DNA from 4 places in the Micromonospora sp. NPDC049523 genome. Region 3 is predicted to be linked to each of the others. Evidence: riboswitches for the same ligand, from Rfam matches in the RefSeq annotation. Region 3 holds a riboswitch; each other region holds the start of a gene.

Region 1 (4,592 bases), on a different contig from region 3:
CGAGCGCCCCGGCGAGCAGCCCGAGCAGGGCCGGTCGGGAGATCAGGTACACCGAGTCGCCGCTGCGTCGGGCCATCGCACCCACGTCGAGGCGGGCGATCCGGCTGCCGTCCGGGCGCAGGAAGTTGCCGTGGTGCTGCCGCGCGCCGCGCTGACGTACGTCCTCGCCGAGGCCGAGGGCGTCGAGGGCGCGCAGCGATGCCGGCCACATGCCGAGCGCGGTGCCGGTGCCGACGAGGGAGGGTGCCTTCTCGAAGACCCGTACCGTCCAGCCGGCCCGCTGCAACATGATCGCTGTCGCGAGTCCGCCGATGCCGCCGCCGATGATGCCCGCTCGTTTTGTCATGGGCGGACCGTACTACGGCTGTAGTGGGATGTCACTACGGCTGTAGTGAAACTGACTACGGGCGTAGTCCGTTAGGGTGAGCGGATGTCGTCCCGGCAGGACCAACTCACCGACGCCGCCATCCGCGTGCTCGGCGGACAGGGGCTGCGCCAGCTCACCCACCGGGCCGTCGACGCCGAGGCCGGGCTGCCCGCCGGATCCGCGTCCAACCACTTCCGTACCCGCGACGCCCTGCTCGGTGGCGTGGTCGCCCGGCTGGCCGCGCTGGACCGGGCGGACTGGCAGCGTACGACCGGCGCGGTCCACCCCGCCGACCTCGACGAGCTGGCCCGGTTGCTCGCCGACTTCGTGCGTACGGCGGTCGGTGCCGGGCGGTCGCGTACGGTCGCCCGCCTCGCCCTCTGCCTGGACGCCGCGGTCCGCCCGCAGTTGCAGGCCGACCTCGGCCAGGGCAACGCTGAACTGGTCCGCTGGGGCGCACCCTGGCTGCGCGCGGTCGGCTCACCGGACCCGGAGCGACACTGCCGGCTCATGCTCGACCACATGGACGGCGTGATCATGCACCAGCTCGCCTTCCCCGACCCGGCCTTCGACCCGACCCCCGGACTGCGCCTCCTGCTCGGCGCCATCGCACCCCCGCGCGCCGCCCTCCCCTGATCGGCCGGCAGCCGGCTACGTCTTGTCGGGCAAGTTTCTGTTGCGCCGCCGCCCCCGCCGAGTCTCCTGAACAGGAGGGGCCGGTTGGTCCCCTCCCGGTCGACCCGGTTCCGAGCCGACCCGGTCCGAGCGAGCGGAGGAACCACCATGCCGGTTGCGGGAACCGCCGGTCCGGATGTCTGACCTCCGTACCCCCGGGCGGCACAGCACCGACGCCGCAGAAGTCGACCGCGGACCTGCGCCCGAGCGGGAGTACGCGCCGGCCCCGGCGAAGGAGTACGCGCCCGAGTACGCCCTCGCGCGGCAGCGCGCCGGACATCGCCCCACCCTGCCCGGCCGGTACGACCGCGCCGACCCGGCGAGCCGCCGTACCCGTCCCGGAGCGTCGAGGCAGGATGCCCGCTCCACGCCCACCGGCGACCGCCCGGCTCCGACCACCGCCGACGGCCACCGACCAGCATCATCCACCGATCACCTGACACCGCGTCCCGTCGGTGCCGACGCACCACCCGCCGCCGCCCGCGAGACAGCTTCTCCGGCCGGGCGCGGATCGGGGTCCCCTGCCGGTCGTTCCGAACCGGGGTCTGGTCCGGCGGCGGGTTGGCGGGGTGGCCACCGTCGGCCGGCCGGTCGGGGGGCGCGGATCGGCTCGATCGCCGCCGTCGTCCTCGGCTGGCTGGTCGTGGTGCTCGTCGCCCCGCACCTCAGCGTCGGTCCGGGCTGGCGGTCGTTCGCGCTCTTCTGCCATCTGGCGTGCCTCGTGGTCGGCTTCGGAGCCGTACTCACCGTGGACTGGTTCAGTTTGCGCTGGCTGCTGCGCCGGGAACGGCTGGGCACGGTGCTGGGCATGGCGCACGGGGTGCACGTGCTGATCTGGCTGGGGCTGCTGGGGCTGGTCGCCAGCGGTGCCGCACTGCGCCCCGACACCTCGTCCGGGCTGGTGCAGCTCAAGCTGCTCGCCGTACTCGCGGTGGGGATCAACGGGCTGTTCCTCGGCCGCGTACGCGACCGCCTCGCCCGCGCCGGTGACAACCCTCTGCCCTGGCCCGACCTGCTCCCCGGTGCCCTGGCCGCGACGGTCAGCCAACTCGGCTGGTGGACCGCCACCCTCATCGGGTTCTGGAACGCCAACCACTGACCCGCTGCCCCCTCCCCGCCGCCGAGGAGGGGGCAGCGCAGTGGTCAGTTCACGGAGAGGTGGACGTGGTTGGTGTGGTTGCTGGAGGGGTCGCCGCCGCCGTTGTAGGCCTTCCAGCCGCTGCCGGGTAACCAGATCTGCTTGAACCAGATCACGTAAAGCACGCCGAGGCGGCTGGCGTTCTTGACGAAGTACGCGGCGAGGTTGTCGCCGTACGTCTTGTCGCCGCCGGTGGCGACGCCGCCGAAGCCGCCCTTCTCCGCCGCGAAGTCGCAGGCCCGGCCCTTCGGGTGTTCACCCGAGCCGCCGGTGCGGTGGCAGGAGACGAAGCGGGTGAAGCCGGCCGCCTTGGCCTGGTTCATCGCGTTCAGGGTGCGCGGGGTGATGCAGCCGGTGGTGGTCGGGTCGTTGACGCTGCACGACTCCTTCGGCCACGACCCGTCCGAGTTGCGCGGCGCGGGCTTGGCCGTGGCGGCGGTGGTGGTGCCGGTGACCCCGGGGCTGGAGCCGCCGCTGCCGGCCGCGGCCAGCGCTCGTTCGGCCTGCTGCTTGCGCTTGGCCATGATGTCGAGCTGCTTGCGTTGTTCCCGGATCTCGTTGTCGATCGCCGCCTTGGCCCGGGCCTCCTTGTCGCGTACCTCGATCAGGTTGCGGAGCTGGCGGTCCTCGTTCGCGGCGACCGTGCCCAGCGACGCGGCGCGGTCCAGGAAACCGTCCGGCGAGTTGCTGTTGAGCAGGGCGGTGAGCGGGCCCAGCCGGCCGGTGCGGTACGCCATGCCGGCCAGTTCGCCGACCGTCTGGGTACGGGTGACCAGCTCGGCCTCCAGGGTGCCCAGGTGCGCGGCGAGTTGCTGCTGCCGCTTGGTGGAGTTGTCCAGCGCCGCCTGGGCGTCGAGATAGCCCTTGGCCGCGACGTCGAGTTGCTCCCGGAGGCTGTCGCTGCCGCCCTCGTCGTCGGTGCCGCCGGGGGCGGCGGCGAGTACGGCGGTGCGCGTCGCAGCGGGTGCGGCCAGCGCGGCGGCGGGGGTGAAGGCGCTGGCCAACAAAGTGAGGGTGACCGCGATCGCGGTGCGGACCGCGCGCGGATAGCGGGGTCGTACGGGCGCCAACAATGGCATTCGGTGCACGTCCTTCCGTCAGCCGCCGACCGGGTTAGCTGACGGGTTCGGGACGGAAGATCCCTACCGCTGACGCGGATGCACCCCAATGACGCGATGGTTCCCCGGCTCGCATGTGCGATTAGGCGACGGTCACCGCAGGCGCCGGAGGGCGCCGCCCGGCGGAGACCGGAGCCGAGCCTACCGGCCGGGTCCAGTACGGACAGTGTTGGCTCGTCGGCGTCGGCTAATGAATCGAAATGATATGCCGGATATAAACTGAAAACTTCACCCGGTCGGGGGACAAAATTTAAGGACGAGGAAAGCGAAGAGTGGTCGGGTTGCGGGTGCCGGTAAGGGGCAAGCCGGCTGGAGGTGCGTACCGGATCGGGGTTCACCAGTCGGCGGGGCCGCAGTTCTCGGTGGCGCTGCCGGGCTCGACCTGGAGGGTGGCGTGCGCGATGTCGAAGTCGTCGTGCAGCGCCCCTCGGGCGGCGGCCAGCACCGCGCCGACCTCGGCACCGGCGGAGAGGGTGAGGTGCGCCGAGGCGACCTCCATGCCCGAGGTGAGTGTCCAGACGTGCAGGTCGTGCACGTTGGCGACACCCGGTACGGCACAGAGCCGGGCCGCCACCGTGGGCACGTCGAGGTGCTCCGGCGCGGCCTGCACCAGGATCCGGATCGCGGCTCGGGCCAGTCGCCACGTCCGGGGCAGGATGAACACGCCGATCGCGACCGCGACCACCGGGTCGGCCCACCACCAGCCGGTGTTCGCGATCACCAGCGCCGCGACGATGACCCCGGCCGAGCCGAGCATGTCGCCGAGCGCTTCCAGGTAGGCGCCGCGCAGGTTGATGCTCTCCCGTGCCCCGGGGCGCAGCAGCGCGAAGGCGACCAGGTTGGCCAGCAGGCCGAGGATGGCGACCACCAGCATCGGCCCGGCCAGCACGGTCGGTGGGTGGTCCTGGCCGAACCGGCGGGCCGCCTCGACCAGCACGTAGATCGCGACGCCGAAGAGCAGCACCGCGTTGGCCAGCGCCGCGAGCACCTCCAGCCGGTAGAGGCCGAAGGTCCGCTGCGGGTCGTCGGTGGCACGCCGGGTCGCGGTCATCGCGGCCAGCGCCATCCCGATCCCGAGTACGTCGGTGAACATGTGCCCGGCGTCGGAGAGCAGGGCCAGTGAGTCGGTGGCCAGGGCGGCGACCGCCTCGACGACCATGAACACGACGAGCAGCCCGAAGGCGAACCAGAGCCGTCCCCGGTGCCGCTCGGCGGCGCGCATCGCCTGCGCGCCGTGGTCATGACCCGCGCCCACGCACACACCCTCCGTCGCCGGTCCCACTATGGCCCAACA
Region 2 (4,592 bases), on a different contig from region 3:
GGGCGACCCGCGCCGGCACCGGCCGACCCGCCTCGGCGTCACCCAGCCGCGGCTCCCGCCAGAACGCACCCAGCACCACGAACGAGATGACCAGGGCGAGCGCAGCACCGGTCACCGCGTACGCGAACGGGATGGGCAGGTCCTGCCGCCCGCCGACCCCGTGGGCGAGCAGCTCCGGGACCGTCCTCATCGGACTAACAGTTGGAACAGCAGCACGCTCGACTCGTGCGTCTCGACCTCGAACAGGCCGTCCATGTCCGCCACGAACTCGACCGTGGCCGGCTGACCGGCGGGCAGTTCCGCGCCGACGTCGTACCCGTGCACGTGCACCCGGTCCGGAACGTCGCTGGTCACGGTGATCCGGACGGACTGGCCCTTCTTCGCGTCCACCCGGCCCGGCTGCGGCTCGGCCCGGCCCTCGGTGATGGTGATGGCCACCTCGACGGGCGCGCTGGCGTCCACCGGTTCGTCGGTCGACCCGCATCCGGTACCCGCGACGGCCAGCAGGACAACACCGGTCAGTACGGCCAGTGCACGGCGACGACCGACAGAGGGCATCATCAACATCTCCCCGATCAGCCGGTCCCGTGACATTGGGAAGCGACTGTAGCGTCTTGCCGGGCACAGCGGAAGCCACCATGATGGGCCGATGCGATCGACCCGGCTGGTTACTGTCCGCGCGGCATGCCGCCTGTTCGCCGTTGTTCTCGGCGCCACGATCGCGCTCGCCGTGGTCGGGTCGCCCGCGTCCGCGCACGGCCAGCTCGCCGTCTCCAACCCGGTTGCCGGCGCGACGCTGTCCCAACCGATGCAGACGTTGGAGCTGTACTTCACCGAGACTCCGGCGGCGAACGCGTACTTCACCGTGACCGCGCCGAGCGGCGTACGCGTCGACGCCGGTTGGCAGCCCGGCGCGGACAAGCGACTCGACCGCCCGGTCACCGAGCTGAACCTGGTCAACGGCAAGTGGGAGCCGAAGCTCTACCACACCGGATACTCGGCGTTCGTCAAGGTTTCGCACTGGCCGGAGAAGGGCGAGTACACCGCCAGCTATCTGTCGGTGGCCTCGGACCGCGAGCCCGTACGCGGCACGGTGAAGTTCTCCTACTCCGGTGCGCCGACCCCGGCACCGAGGGGCTGGACCGCGCCGACGAACGCCGCCGACCCGGCACTGCTGGCCCTCGCCGAGAACCCGGAACGGCCGTCCTCGACCAACCCCGGTGCCGGTACCGGCAACACCGCCGCACCCGCGTCGCCGGTGCCGGACAATGCCAGTCGCGCCTCCGACGACGGCAGCCCGATGGTCTGGTTGCTGCCGGTGCTGCTGCTGGTCGGTGTGATCGTCATCGTCGCGCTGGCGATCCGACCCCGACGTACGGCGCGGATCAACACCGGTCCGGCGAACCGCGGGCGGCCCGCCACCACGGCGGCGGCCAGACGTGCGGCGGCGGCCCGGAAAGCCGCGGCTGGCAACCAGTCGGCCGGAAAAGCGCAGTCGTCGCGCAAACGCGGCAACCGCTGATCTCCTATCGCTGATTCGACAATCGGCACCACCACCATTACAGCGTGTATCCATGGTGGTCGGAACGGGGGATAATAACCGAAAGTTGTTGCACCATAACGCTTTTCGCACCCGACGGGCATGCCCATCGGGACGCGTCACACGGTAAGATTCTTCGCGGTCAACGCCAATCGGCGCCAACCGGTGCCGGCGGGACCGTCGCCTAATCGTCCTGGACGAATCGGGGAACCGAGTACGTGGGGTGAATCCGCGACAGCGGTAGGGATCACTTCCATCCCGAACCCGTCAGCTAACCCGGTCGGCGACCAACGGAAGGATCCTGCATGACGGCACCCCTCCGCCGATGGTTCACGCCTGCCCTGGCCCTGGTCACCACCCTGCTCATGGTGGCGCCGTACTCGACCCCGGTCCAGGCCGCACCATCGACGCCGGCCCCGGCGGCCGAGTCCGACAACCAGTTGCTGAGCGAGGTCCTGGAAGCGACCGGCCGGCGTTTCGCCGACGCCAAGGCCGCGCTCGACGCCTCGAAGAAGCGTCAGGCCGTACTCGCCACCGAGCTGGCGAAGGCCGAGGCCCAGATCGAGGCGCTGACCCCCCAGGTCAGCGAGATCGCCGCGCGCTCCTACCGCACCGGCAAGCTCGGCGCGGTGTCGGCGCTGCTCAACAGCGCGTCCCCGGACTCGTTCCTGGAGCGGGCGGTCGCGCTCGACGAGATGAACGCGGTCAACGACCAGAAGCTGCACGAGCTCAACATCGCCCAGGAGCTGGTCGAACGCGCCAAGGCCCTGGCCGACGCCGAGGTCAAGGAGCAGGAGAAGCAGCAGGCCGTGATGGCACGGCAGAAGCAGGACGCGGAACGCTCGCTCGCCCTGGTCGGCGGCAAGAAGCTCACCAACGGCTTCGTCAACGCCAGCTCACCGGTGGCCAAGGCCGCTCCACGTACGGCCAGTGGTGGTTGGCCGAAGGAGTCGTGCAGCAAGGACGACCCGACCACCAGCGGCTGCATCACCCCGCGCACGCTGCACGCGTACAACGAGGTGAAGAAGGCCGGCTTCAACCGCTTCGTCGGCTGTCACCGCAACGGTGGCCCGTTCGAGCACCCGAAGGGTCGCGCCTGCGACTGGTCCCTGTTGAACAGCGGATTCGCCCCCGCGCGTACGCAGGACCAGCGGCTCTACGGCAACAACCTCACCGCTTTCCTGGTCCGCAACGCGGAGCAGCTCGGCATCCTCTACGTGATCTGGTACAAGCAGATCTGGTTCCCGGCCACCGGCTGGAAGTCGTACAGCGGTGAGAGTGACCACACTGACCACGTACACATGTCCATGCTCTGACCCGTACCCTCTCGTGGATCTGGGGCAAATGGGAGTGGCAGAGATCAACAAGCACCCATTTGCCCTGGATCGACGCAGCACCGCGGTACGCGGGGCCGGTTTGAGCTGGGGTGACGTGTCATCCTGGCGGGTACCATGGGCAGGTGGCGGCGAACGGGGAACGGTGGCTCAGTGAGCGGGAGCAGCGTGCCTGGCGTTCCTTCATCACCATGCAAATGGAGCTACAGAGCAAGCTGAACCGCCAACTGCTCGCCGACACCGGTCTCTCCGAGAGCGACTACGCCGTGCTGGTGCACCTCAGCGAGGCACCCGGGGGACGGCTGCGGATCTTCCAACTCCGGGCCCATCTCCAGTGGGAGAAGACCCGACTCACCCACCACCTGGGGCGGATGGCCCGACGCGGCCTCGTCGAACGGGAGCCCTGCGTCACCGACCCGCGGGGCGCGTTCATCCAGATCACCGAGAGCGGCCTGGAAGAGATCACCAGGGCGGCCCCGAAACACGTCTCGCACGTACGGCGCCTGGTGGTCGACGTACTCACCCCGGAGCAGTTCGACACGCTCGGGCAGCTTTCCGACCTGATCCGGGCCGCGTTCGACCAGGAAACCGACCCCTGCGACACCGAGGCCGACCCGGACGACGCGGAGCGCCTGCCCTGCGACGGGTGAGGCCGGCCCCGAGCTGAGGCCGGCCCCGACAACTGCGAGCACGTGTGGCGGTGAACCGCCCGGTCAGGCGCGGTTGAGCACCCAGGTGAGGCCGCTGGCATCCTTCGGGGTCAGGGTCAACGTGTTGCCCCCGCACTGGTAACGACCCTCACCCAGCAGCGGCTGGATGTCGACCACGTCGCCGCTGCGGCTGGCGCCGTCACCGACGTACTCCGAGATCTTGACGTTCTCGAACAGCGTGGCCGGCGTCGGCTCGGTCAGCGCCACGGTGACCCGGGTGTCGCCCCACTGCAACGGCGGCACCGGCGCCCAGTCGCCGGTGGTGCCGCCACCGGTGCCGGTGCTGACCGTGCCGCTGGCCTTGCCGGCGTAGCTGAACGTGCCGGCGATCCTCGCGTCGCCGAGTTGCGCCTTGAAGGTCACCGGCTTCATCGAGCCGAAGTCGACCGTGGTCGAGCCGGTCGGGCCGATCTTGACCAGCACCCCGTCGCCGCCGCTGATGCTGGCGCTGGCCAACGCCCCGCCGGTCTGCCCGGCAGCCGAGGCGGTACGCCAGTCGCCGGTCACGCAGGACGCCACCGGACCACCGGTCGCCGCCGCGGCGGTCGCGCTGCCGGACGGCGCCGCGGTGCTCGTCGCGCCGGACGGGCTCGGTGTGGCCAGGCCGACGGCTCCCCCTTCGGTGCAGCCGCTCACGGCCAGGCCCAGTCCGGCCAGGGTCGCCACCGCCGCTATCGCCGAAGTACGCATTCGTCCTCCTCCAGTTCGTCCGGGGCGGTTACCCGTCGCGCCGATCGCGGCGCTGGATCGGGCATGCGACGCCGATCACGGCGCCACGGGATCCGCCCACCGCTTCTGCTACCCAGAACCGGACATCGACCAAACCGGAAGCCCTACGCTGCCTTGGGGGCCACCACCACCCCCGCGCCCGACCCGTCCCTCGGAAGGCACCCCATGAAGATCGTCGCCGCCGAAGTGTTCGTCACCTGCCCCGGCCGCAACTACGTCACCCTGAAGATCACCACGGACGACGGCCTGGTCGGGTACGGCGATGCCACCCTCAACGGC
Region 3 (4,592 bases):
TCCAGGGTGCAGGTCGAGTTTCAGATCGCGAGGAATCGACGCATGGCAGAAATCACTGGGGATCAGCGAGTTCAGTCCGAGGTACTCGAGGGTCTCGCGACCGCGGTGAACCACCGCCGATGGTTTGTGGAGCTGGCGCTGCCGTACCTGGGGGACAACCCGATCGAGATCGGCAGTGGCCTCGGCGACTACGTGCTCGAGTGGGCGCCGCACTTCCCCAGGTTCACGGCCACCGAGGCCGATCCCGACCGGCTGGTGGCACTGAAGGAGCGCCTCGCCGCCGAGTCCAACGTCGAGGTACGGCAGATGCTGCTGCCGCAGCCGGAGCAGGAGCACGGCGACTACAGCGCGGCGGTCTCGTACAACGTGCTCGAACACATCGAGGACCACGTCGGGGCGCTGCGGAGCATGCGGGACCTGGTGCGTCCCGGCGGTGCGATCGTACTGATCGTGCCGGCGTTCGAGTTCGCTATGGGTCCGGCGGACATCGCCACCGGACACGTACGGCGCTACACCAAGAAGACGATGCGGGCCGCGCTGCTCGATGCGGGGCTGACCGTGGAGCGGCTGCACTACGCGAACGCCCTCGGCCTCATCGGCTACTACATGGCGACGAACGTGTTCCGGCTGATGCCCAAGGAAGGCCCGATGGTGAAGGTCTACGACAGCCTGGTGCTGCCGGTGACCAAGGCGGCGGAGCAGCTCGTGCGACCGCCGTTCGGACAGTCGGTCTTCGCCGTCGCCCGGGTACCCGGCGCGTCGGAGGCCTGACCGGAGAGCGACGACCGACACCGTTCAACCCGTCCCCGGTGTCGGCCGTCCACTTACTCCGGCAAGTTCAGCCCTTGACCTGGTACGTCGGCCGGATTACCGCCCGTGCCAGGGTGTGGAAGGTCAGGTTGAAGCCGACGACCGCCGGGCTGGCGTCCGGTGTGAGGTCGAGCTGTTCCACATCGACCGCGTGTACGGCGAAGAGGTACCGGTGGACGTGGTCGCCGGCCGGCGGCGCCGCACCGCCGTACTCCTGGGTGCCGTAGTCGTTGCGGACCGCGAACGCACCACCCTCGACGGACCCGGCCTTGCCCGCGCCACGCGGCAACTGGGTGACCGACACCGGGATGTTGACCAGCAGCCAGTGCCAGAATCCGCTGGGGGTGGGGGCGTCCGGGTCGTAGCAGGTGACCACGAAGCTGCGCGTCCCGTCCGGGAAACCGGACCAGGCGAGGTGCGGCGACAGGTCGCCGCCGCCCAGGCTGGAGTGGACGAACTCGACGCCCAGCGGCTCGCCGTCGCGTACGTCGTCGCTGGTCAGGGTGAACGCCGGCACCGGCGGCAACAGGTCGTACGGATCCGGCGCGATCGGTCGCTCAAGGTTCATCAGGATGTCCTTCCAAAGAGGGAGACTCAGTGTCTTTGTACCCTGTCTGACCCGCCTTAGTGCCGCCGGTAGGCGGAACAGTGGGTGACGGATGTCCCGGTGTTCCCGACAACATCGGCGTTTTCCATTCCCAAAATACTCTGTCCACCGCTCGTACGGATGGCCATCCGCCTATTCCTGTTCGGTGACCAGTAGCCACTCACAACCTCTGCCTCGCATTCCGGGCGCGATTCGCTCGCGCTCTGCGGCGGTCCGATCAATCATCATGGCCTGCACGCCTTCCGTCCGTACGAACTCGGACGTCGCACGATGCGCCCGGGTCCGGTCGACCGGGGTGGTGGGACGCCGGGCCCGATGCCGGCGACAAGGGGCCCAGCCCGCCTCGGCCCAATGGACATTTCTCTGATCCGGACATTGCGCGGAGAGCGGCACCGCGCCGACAAATCCGGCGCCGTCATCATCTCCGACATGAGCGGGCACATCCGCCACACTCAAACTGGTCACTACGGCGACAACCACTCTGTGTGATCATGCAGCACGGGCCGGATGGCGCGGAAGAAGCGGCACGGGTCACGGTTTAAGCAGGCCAAGAGGGGTTGGCAGGAGCAGAAGCGGCCCAGTAACGTCAGCCCGTCTGGTCCGGCCCTTAGTCACCGCGGGTGACACCGGAACAGGCCCGCTGAGTCGTAACTGTTACGAGCCGGGGACCCACAGTAGTTCTGGGGTGAATCCGCGAACCGTTGGTTCGTGGTAGGGCGTGCTTCCCGCCCGAATCCGTCAGCTAACCCGGTAGGCGGTATCGGAAGGAGAACATGCTCGTGCAGCGCCGTACCTGCCGTGGCCCATCCCTCGATCCCCCCGGCCCGTCTCGCCACCTGCCCCGGCTCGCCCGCATCGCGGTGCAGCCCGCGAAGGTAGCGCACTAGGCCACTCCCGGCAATTTGCGTGACGACGTTCATCCGGTAGCGCATTTCACCGCATCGCGGTGACGGTTCCGCGCGCCCCGATCCGGACCCGACGGCTGGCGGTGAATCCGCCCCGCCGATGACGCGTACCCCAGGTCACGCAAACCGGCCCCCGGCAGCGACATATCGCCATCCCGATTCATGTGCCCCCGATCGCAGATCGGCACATCTGCGGAGGATTTTTATGAAGCATCGTCAGCAACTCCGACGCGTCGTGACCGCCAGCCCGTACCGGGCCGGCGTCGTCTCCGCCGCCGTTCTCGCCGTGGGTCTCACCACCGGCATCCTGCTCACCCAGGGCAACGGGTCGGCGACGCCGGCCAACGCCTCGACCGTCGCGGTCGCGGAGAAGATGGGCGGCCAGGCCGGCGCCGAGATCGCCCCCAGCCTGGTCACCCCCAGCCCGGCCACCCCGACCCCGAGTGCCTCGACCTCGGCACCCGCACCGGCGGCCCCGTCGTCGGCCCCGCCCACCGCCGCCAAGGCCGTGGCGACACCGACCAAGGCGGTCAAGAAGGCTCCCCCCGCGTCGAAGGTGCTCGACTACGACTACGAGGCGCAGATCAACGGCTGGTACTGCGGGCCGGCGGCCGCCAGGATCGCCCTGACCGCCCGCGACCGCCAGCCGAGCCAGGACGACGTCGCCGCGGCCCTGGGCACCACGTTCAACGGAACCAACTCCGCCGACGACGTCACCCGCGGGCTGAACAACCTGGCCAAGACCAACTTCTACTCGAGCACGTTCATCCAGGGGTCCCCGTCCCCGGCCCAGATGGACCAACTCCAGGCGGACGTCGTACACGCGGTCAGCAGCGGGTACGCGGTCGTCGCGAACATCGCCGGCTCGGCGACCGACACCGACGGCGGCTGGCACTCGTACGACGGAGGTCACTACCTCACCGTGGTCGGTTACCGCGACAGCGGACGGACCGTGCAGATCGCGGACCCGGCGTTCGTCAACGGGGTCAGCTCCTACTGGATGACCACCATCGACCTGGCCAACTGGATGGCCACCCGGGGCTACTCAGCCTGACCCGCCCTCCCCCCGGTCCCGGGTGCCGACCCAACCGGTCGGCGCCCGGGACTGTCCGTACCAGTGGGACGGTGGCCGCGTTGCCACAACCAACCACGTACGCGTGCGTTGTCCCTGTCGTGACCATGGACCTCGCCTATCGGGCGGACACCGGCGACCGCGAGGTCCGGGTGGCCGACCGTGCCCCCGGTCGCTACTCCGAGCCGGCCGCCGCGCGCCGGTCCCCAGAACGAAAGGCACAGGTGGTGGCCATGGCCGGTCAGGTGTTCGCCCCGTGAGCCGCGTCGACGAACCGTTGACCCGCGCCGGGATCTGGGAGGCGGCGGCGATGACCATCGCCCAGCACGAGGACCGGGGTACGTCCTACGCCCCGGGCACCTGCGCCTGCTGCACCCCGGACGGCTGCGCCCAGTTGAGCTGGGCGATGGAGGTACGTGCCGGCCGCGACCCGGAGTATCCGATCGGCAACCCGGCGCCGCCAACCCTGAAGTCGATCAGCTAGGACCCGGGTTCAACGCGCGGACCCTGCTGCCTCGATGGCGAGCTTGGCGAACTCGTCCAGCCCGCCGTTCCACATGAAGTCGCTGGTCTGGGTCAGGGCCACGGCCACCAGGTCGTGCTGGGGGTCGTTGAACCAGGTGGTGCCGTACCCGCCGTCCCAGCCGTAGCGGCCCGGTACGGGCGAGATCTCGTCCGGCTCGACCGCTACGGACATGCCCAGCCCCCACCCCCGGCCGCCGAGCAGCATCCCACCGGTGGAGATCTGCTCCGGGGTCAGGTGGTTGGTGGTCATAAGGTCGACCGACGCCTCCGACAGCAACCGCTCGCCCCGGTGCACCCCCTTCGCCAGCAGCAGCCGGGCGAAGGCCAGGAAGTCGTCGGCGGTGGACAGCAGCCCGCTGGAGCCGGAGGGGAAGGCCGGGGGGCTGGACCACTCGCTCGGGGTGGAAACCGTACGCAGTTCCATCTTCCCGCTCTGGAAGTCCGTCATGTAGTGGCTGGGCAGCCGCCTGGTGTAGTCGGCGGGCAGCCAGAAACCGGTCTCGGTCATGCCCAGTGGCTCGAAGATCCGGGCCCGGAAGAAGTCGCCGAGCGGCTGGCCGGCGGCCCGCGCGACCAGGACACCCAGCACCAGCGTGCCGACGTTGTACTGCCAGCGCTCGCCGGGCTGGTACATCAGCGGCAGCGAGCCGAAGCGCTTGATCCACTCGTCCGG
Region 4 (4,592 bases), on a different contig from region 3:
TTCCTCGACCAGATCCGCGACGGCCCGTTTGGCCTGCGGATCGTCGCCGGACATGGGGATGCCGTACCGCTCCTGGGCCGAGGACTGACGGGCGTGGTCGCGCATGTCCTCGGCGTGCAGGGTGTTGAACGCCTTGACCACGTGCGCGCCCCGCAGGTGCTGCTGCACCATCTCGCTGGAGGTGGTCCTGTCCTCGTCCAACTCGGGAATGTTCCCGTCCCGCTCCGGTGTGTAGTTCCCGGTGTCCATGACGGTCTTGCCCTTGAACTCCGCCGTGGGCAGTTCGTTGTACCGGCCGAACGGCACGGCGACGATCACCACGTCGCCGAAGCGTGCCGCCTCCGACGGAGGCACCGCATGGGCCCGGTGTCCGAGATCGCCCATGAGGTCCTGCATCTTCTGTGGGCCGCTCGCGTTCGCGATCGCGATCTCGTGGCCCGCCGCGGCGAGACGACGGGCGAGCGTTCCACCAACGTTTCCTGCGCCGATGATTCCGATGTGCATGCCAGCGGGTTACCCGCCAATCCCGCTGACGAACGGGCCGGGCGGCGGCGGGACGGGGCACGGACCGAGGCACCGGTCAGGGTGCGGCGCCGAAGCTGGGCAGGCGGTCGGCGAACCAGCCAGCGGCCTGGTCGGCGACCTGCTCCAGCGCTCCGGGCTCCGGGAACAGGTGGGTCGCGTCGGGAATGATCCGCAGTTCCACCTCCCCGCCGAGCGCGTCGCGGGCCTGCTGGTTGAACTGGATCACCTGTTCGTCCCGACCGCCGACCAGCAGCAACGTCGCCGCCCGTACGCGGGAAAGGGCTGGACCCGCAAGGTCCGCGCGGCCGCCGCGGGAGACGACGGCCGGTACGTGCTCCGGCCGCTCGGCTGCGGCTACCAGAGCCGCCGCCGCACCCGTGCTCGCGCCGAACAGCCCGATCGGCAGGGCAGCCGTGTCGGGCTCGGCACGCAGCCAGTCGATCACGCCCACCAGTCGGCCGGCGAGCATAGGGATGTCGAAGCGAAGCTCCGCGGTCTCCTCGTCGGCCTGCTCCTCCTCGGGCGTGAGCAGGTCCACCAGCACGGTTGCCAGGGCTCGCTGGTTGAGGACCCGGGCCACCGCGACGTTGCGCGGGCTGCGCCGGGAACTGCCGCTGCCGTGCGCGAACAGCACCACCCCGACCGTCCCCTCGGTGGGGGTGACCAGGTCGGCGGTGAGCTGCACCTCCCCGGCCCAGATCGTGGTCTCGGTCGTCACTGTCTCCACCCGCTGTCCGGTACCCGCGCGTGCCTGGAACAACCCGGCGGCGGGCGGGCAATCCCCGTTTGCCGGCTTGCCGGTCGGGAAGGCGAACCGGGTCAGGCAGGAAGACCAACGGCGGCCGCGGCAGCGGCCCGCGCTGAGGCGATCGTGAGGATGCCATGACCCACCACAAATCCGCTAAGTCGGAGTCCGGTCGAGCCGGCACCAGCCCGCCGAGGGACAAACGCGACAAGCGCGAGGGCGCGCGGCGGGACTGGGCGGACGAGGCGGCACAGGCACGGGCCTCGGACGACCCGCGCCGGGTGACACCGCACGACCCTTCGGGTGTCCCCTCCACCGGGGACCGCCGCTAACTGACCGGGTACTCCGACGAACCCCGACGGGCACTCCTCACCGAGGCCCGTCGGGGCACGTACGCCTAGCAGGAAAAATTACCGGTAGCGACCGTGAAATCAGGTACTAAGTCCATCTGATCCGGTAATGTCACCCTCGGTTCCGACCCGGTGGTACCCCCTCTGCTGTCGGCGACGACCGCCGCCCAATCGCCTTGTGCGAGCCGGGGAACCAGGTAGTCGGGGTGAGTCCGCACATGCGGTAGGGCCTGTTCCGTCCCGAACCCGTCAGCTAACCCGGTCGGCGGCCGACGGGAGGAACGTGCATGACGAGATCTATGCGTCAGCGGTTCTCGCTGGCCCTGACCCTGCTCACCGCGGTGAGTCTGCTGGCCGGTGCGGCGCTAGCCACCGAGCCTGCCGCAGCCGCACCCTCCTCGCCGAGCGCACCCGGAGACGAGGGCGGCAACCCCCTCTTACGTGACGTACTCGAGTCGGCCGGGCGTGGTTACGCCGCCGCCAGCGTCGCAGTGGAAAACGCCCGCAAGCGCCAGGTGGCGCTCGCCGACGAACTCCGCCAGATCGAGACGCAGCTCGACCAGCTCGCACCCGAGGTCGGAGAGGTCGCCGTGAGCGCCTACCGGATCGGCCGGATCGGACCGCTGACCGCGTTGCTGGGCAGCGCCTCGCCGGACGACTTCATGGACCGGGCCGGCGGACTCGACCTGATCGCGCAGCGCGACAACAGCAAACTTCGCCAACTGTACGAGGCGCGCGACCGGGCCACCCGGGCAAAGGCGGCGGCCGACGCCGCGATGGCCGAGGAACAGCGCCAACTCGCCGTGATGGCCAAGCAGAAGGAAGCCGCCGAACGCGCCCTCTCCCAGGTCGGCGGCACCACGACCGAAGGCTTCGTGAACGCCAGTTCGCCGGTCGCGGAACCCACACCACGCAACCGGGACGGCTCCCTGCCGGCACAGTCCTGCAACCAGAACGACCCGACCACCAGCGGCTGCCTCACCCCGCGCACGCTGCACGCGCTGAACGAGACCAAACGGCTCGGCTTCACCCGGTACGTCTCGTGTTACCGCAGCGGCGGGCCGTTCGAACACCCCAAGGGCCGAGCCTGCGACTTCTCCGCGAAGGCCGGCGGCTTCGGCGGGGACGCCAGCGGCGGCGACAAGACGTACGGCAACAACCTGGCCGCGTTCCTGGTCCGCAACGCCGAGCGGCTCGGCATCCTGTACGTGATCTGGTACCGGCAGATCTGGTTCCCGGCAACGGGTTGGAAGGCGTACTCCTCCGCGAAGGGTGACCCGTCCAGCGACCACACCAACCACGTACACCTGTCCCTGCTCTGACCGGGACGGCCGCTGACCTATTTCTGGGCGCGGGGGCGCTGGGGCTCCACCTCGGACTTGACGGTCGGGCCGGCGATCTCGGCCACCGAGGCCCTGCGGGCCGGGGCACGGCCGGGCGGCTGCTTCGGTGCGGGACCCGCGGGGCGCGCCTCCGGCACCGGTTTGGTCACCGGTTCGTCGGAGGTAACGCGGACCTTCTCCCCGTGGTGGAACAGTTCCACCACCCCGCCGCTGCGGTCGCCGTCGCGCAGCGAGTACGTCGTCTCGCGTTCGCGTACGTCGACCCGGAGCCGGTGCCCGTGCCAGACCAGCGAGAACTCCAACCGGTCGATCCGGTTCGGCAACCGGGGCGCGAAGGAGAGGGTGTCGCCATGGTCGCGCATCCCGCCGAAGCCGGCGACGAGCGCGATCCACGCCCCGGCCAGTGAGGCGACGTGCACCCCGTCGCGGGTGTTCTGGTTCAGGTCGTGCAGGTCCATCAGGGCGGCCTCGCCCAGGTAGTCGTGGGCCAGTTCGAGATGCCCGACTTCGGCCGCGAGGACCGCCTGGGTGCAGGCTGACAACGACGAGTCGCGGACCGTACGGCGTTCGTAGTAGGCGAAGTTGCGGGACTTCTCCTCCGGGGTGAACGCGTCCCCGCGCCAGTGCATCGCGAGCACCAGGTCGGACTGCTTGACCACCTGCTTGCGGTACAGGTCGAAGTACGGGTAGTTCAGCAGCAGCGGGTACTTCTCCGGCGGCGTGCCCGCGAAGTCCCACTCCTGGAGCCGGGTGAAGCCCTCCACCTGCTGGTGTACGCCCAACTCCTCGTCGTACGGGATGTGCATTGCGCTCGCCGCGTCCCGCCAGGCGGCGGTCTCCTCGTCGTCCACACCCAACCGCCAGGCGTGGTCGCTGTGCCTCGACACAGCGTCGGCGGCGGCGAGCAGGTTCCGCTGCGCCATCAGGTTGGTGTAGACGTTGTCGCTCTTCACCGCGGTGTACTCGTCCGGGCCGGTCATCCCGTCCAGGTGGAACTTGCCGGCCCGGTCGTGGTGCCCGAGCGAACGCCACAGCCTGGCCGTCTCGACCAGCAACTCCAGCCCGATCTCGCGCTCGAAGTCCTGGTCGCCGGTGGCCTGCACGTAGCGGCGTACGGCGTCGGCGATGTCCGCCGCGATGTGGAACGCGGCCGTACCCGCCGGCCAGTACGCCGAGCATTCCTGGCCCCGGATGGTCCGCCACGGGAACGCGGCCCCGTTCAGCCCGAGGGTCCGGGCCCGTTCCTGGGCCATCGGCAGGGTCGAGTGCCGCCACCGGAGCCCGGACGCCACCGCCGACGGCAGCGTGTACGTCAGCACCGGCAGCACGAACGTCTCGGTGTCCCAGAACACGTGCCCGTCGTAGCCCGGACCGGTCAGCCCCTTGGCGGCGATCGGGCGCAACTCGGCCCGCGCACCCGCCTGGAGTACGTGGAACAGGCCGAAGCGGACCGCCTGCTGCACCTCCGGGTCGCCCTCGACCCGTACGTCCGAGGTGTCCCAGAAGGCGTCCAGGTAGTCGCGCTGCTCGGCGAGGAGCCCGTCCCAGCCGGAGAAACGGGCCCCGGCCAGCGCGGCGCCCACCTGGTCCCGCAGGGCGGGTCGGGACCGCTCGCTGGACCAGCCGTAC

What was found. A riboswitch is a leader RNA that binds a small molecule or an ion and turns the genes downstream of it on or off. The one in region 3 is predicted to bind cyclic di-AMP.
Region 1: another riboswitch for cyclic di-AMP. It lies ahead of AB0J90_RS03995 (hypothetical protein); the one in region 3 lies ahead of AB0J90_RS15610 (C39 family peptidase).
Region 2: another riboswitch for cyclic di-AMP. It lies ahead of AB0J90_RS07675 (hypothetical protein); the one in region 3 lies ahead of AB0J90_RS15610 (C39 family peptidase).
Region 4: another riboswitch for cyclic di-AMP. It lies ahead of AB0J90_RS29585 (hypothetical protein); the one in region 3 lies ahead of AB0J90_RS15610 (C39 family peptidase).

Annotation. Positions count from the first base shown of each region.
Region 1 covers NZ_JBFAPP010000002.1:318,122-322,713, forward strand. The annotation lists gene AB0J90_RS03980 (FAD-dependent monooxygenase) at 1-346, opposite strand, end outside; gene AB0J90_RS03985 (TetR family transcriptional regulator) at 431-1,003, shown strand; gene AB0J90_RS03990 (hypothetical protein) at 1,179-2,141, shown strand; gene AB0J90_RS03995 (hypothetical protein) at 2,186-3,259, opposite strand; cyclic di-AMP (ydaO/yuaA leader) riboswitch at 3,267-3,397, opposite strand; gene AB0J90_RS04000 (cation diffusion facilitator family transporter) at 3,633-4,520, opposite strand.
Region 2 covers NZ_JBFAPP010000004.1:193,754-198,345, reverse strand. The annotation lists gene AB0J90_RS07690 (hypothetical protein) at 1-190, opposite strand, end outside; gene AB0J90_RS07685 (hypothetical protein) at 187-561, opposite strand; gene AB0J90_RS07680 (copper resistance protein CopC) at 650-1,522, shown strand; cyclic di-AMP (ydaO/yuaA leader) riboswitch at 1,712-1,842, shown strand; gene AB0J90_RS07675 (hypothetical protein) at 1,846-2,856, shown strand; gene AB0J90_RS07670 (MarR family winged helix-turn-helix transcriptional regulator) at 3,000-3,524, shown strand; gene AB0J90_RS07665 (hypothetical protein) at 3,588-4,274, opposite strand; gene manD (D-mannonate dehydratase ManD) at 4,479-4,592, shown strand, end outside.
Region 3 covers NZ_JBFAPP010000008.1:348,857-353,448, reverse strand. The annotation lists gene AB0J90_RS15620 (class I SAM-dependent methyltransferase) at 43-771, shown strand; gene AB0J90_RS15615 (YbhB/YbcL family Raf kinase inhibitor-like protein) at 839-1,378, opposite strand; cyclic di-AMP (ydaO/yuaA leader) riboswitch at 2,046-2,189, shown strand; gene AB0J90_RS15610 (C39 family peptidase) at 2,528-3,376, shown strand; gene AB0J90_RS15605 (hypothetical protein) at 3,496-3,654, shown strand; gene AB0J90_RS15600 (hypothetical protein) at 3,651-3,878, shown strand; gene AB0J90_RS15595 (serine hydrolase domain-containing protein) at 3,888-4,592, opposite strand, start outside.
Region 4 covers NZ_JBFAPP010000025.1:8,538-13,129, reverse strand. The annotation lists gene AB0J90_RS29595 (NAD(P)-binding domain-containing protein) at 1-504, opposite strand, end outside; gene AB0J90_RS29590 (hydrolase) at 581-1,252, opposite strand; cyclic di-AMP (ydaO/yuaA leader) riboswitch at 1,775-1,904, shown strand; gene AB0J90_RS29585 (hypothetical protein) at 1,908-2,942, shown strand; gene AB0J90_RS29580 (glycoside hydrolase family 65 protein) at 2,960-4,592, opposite strand, start outside.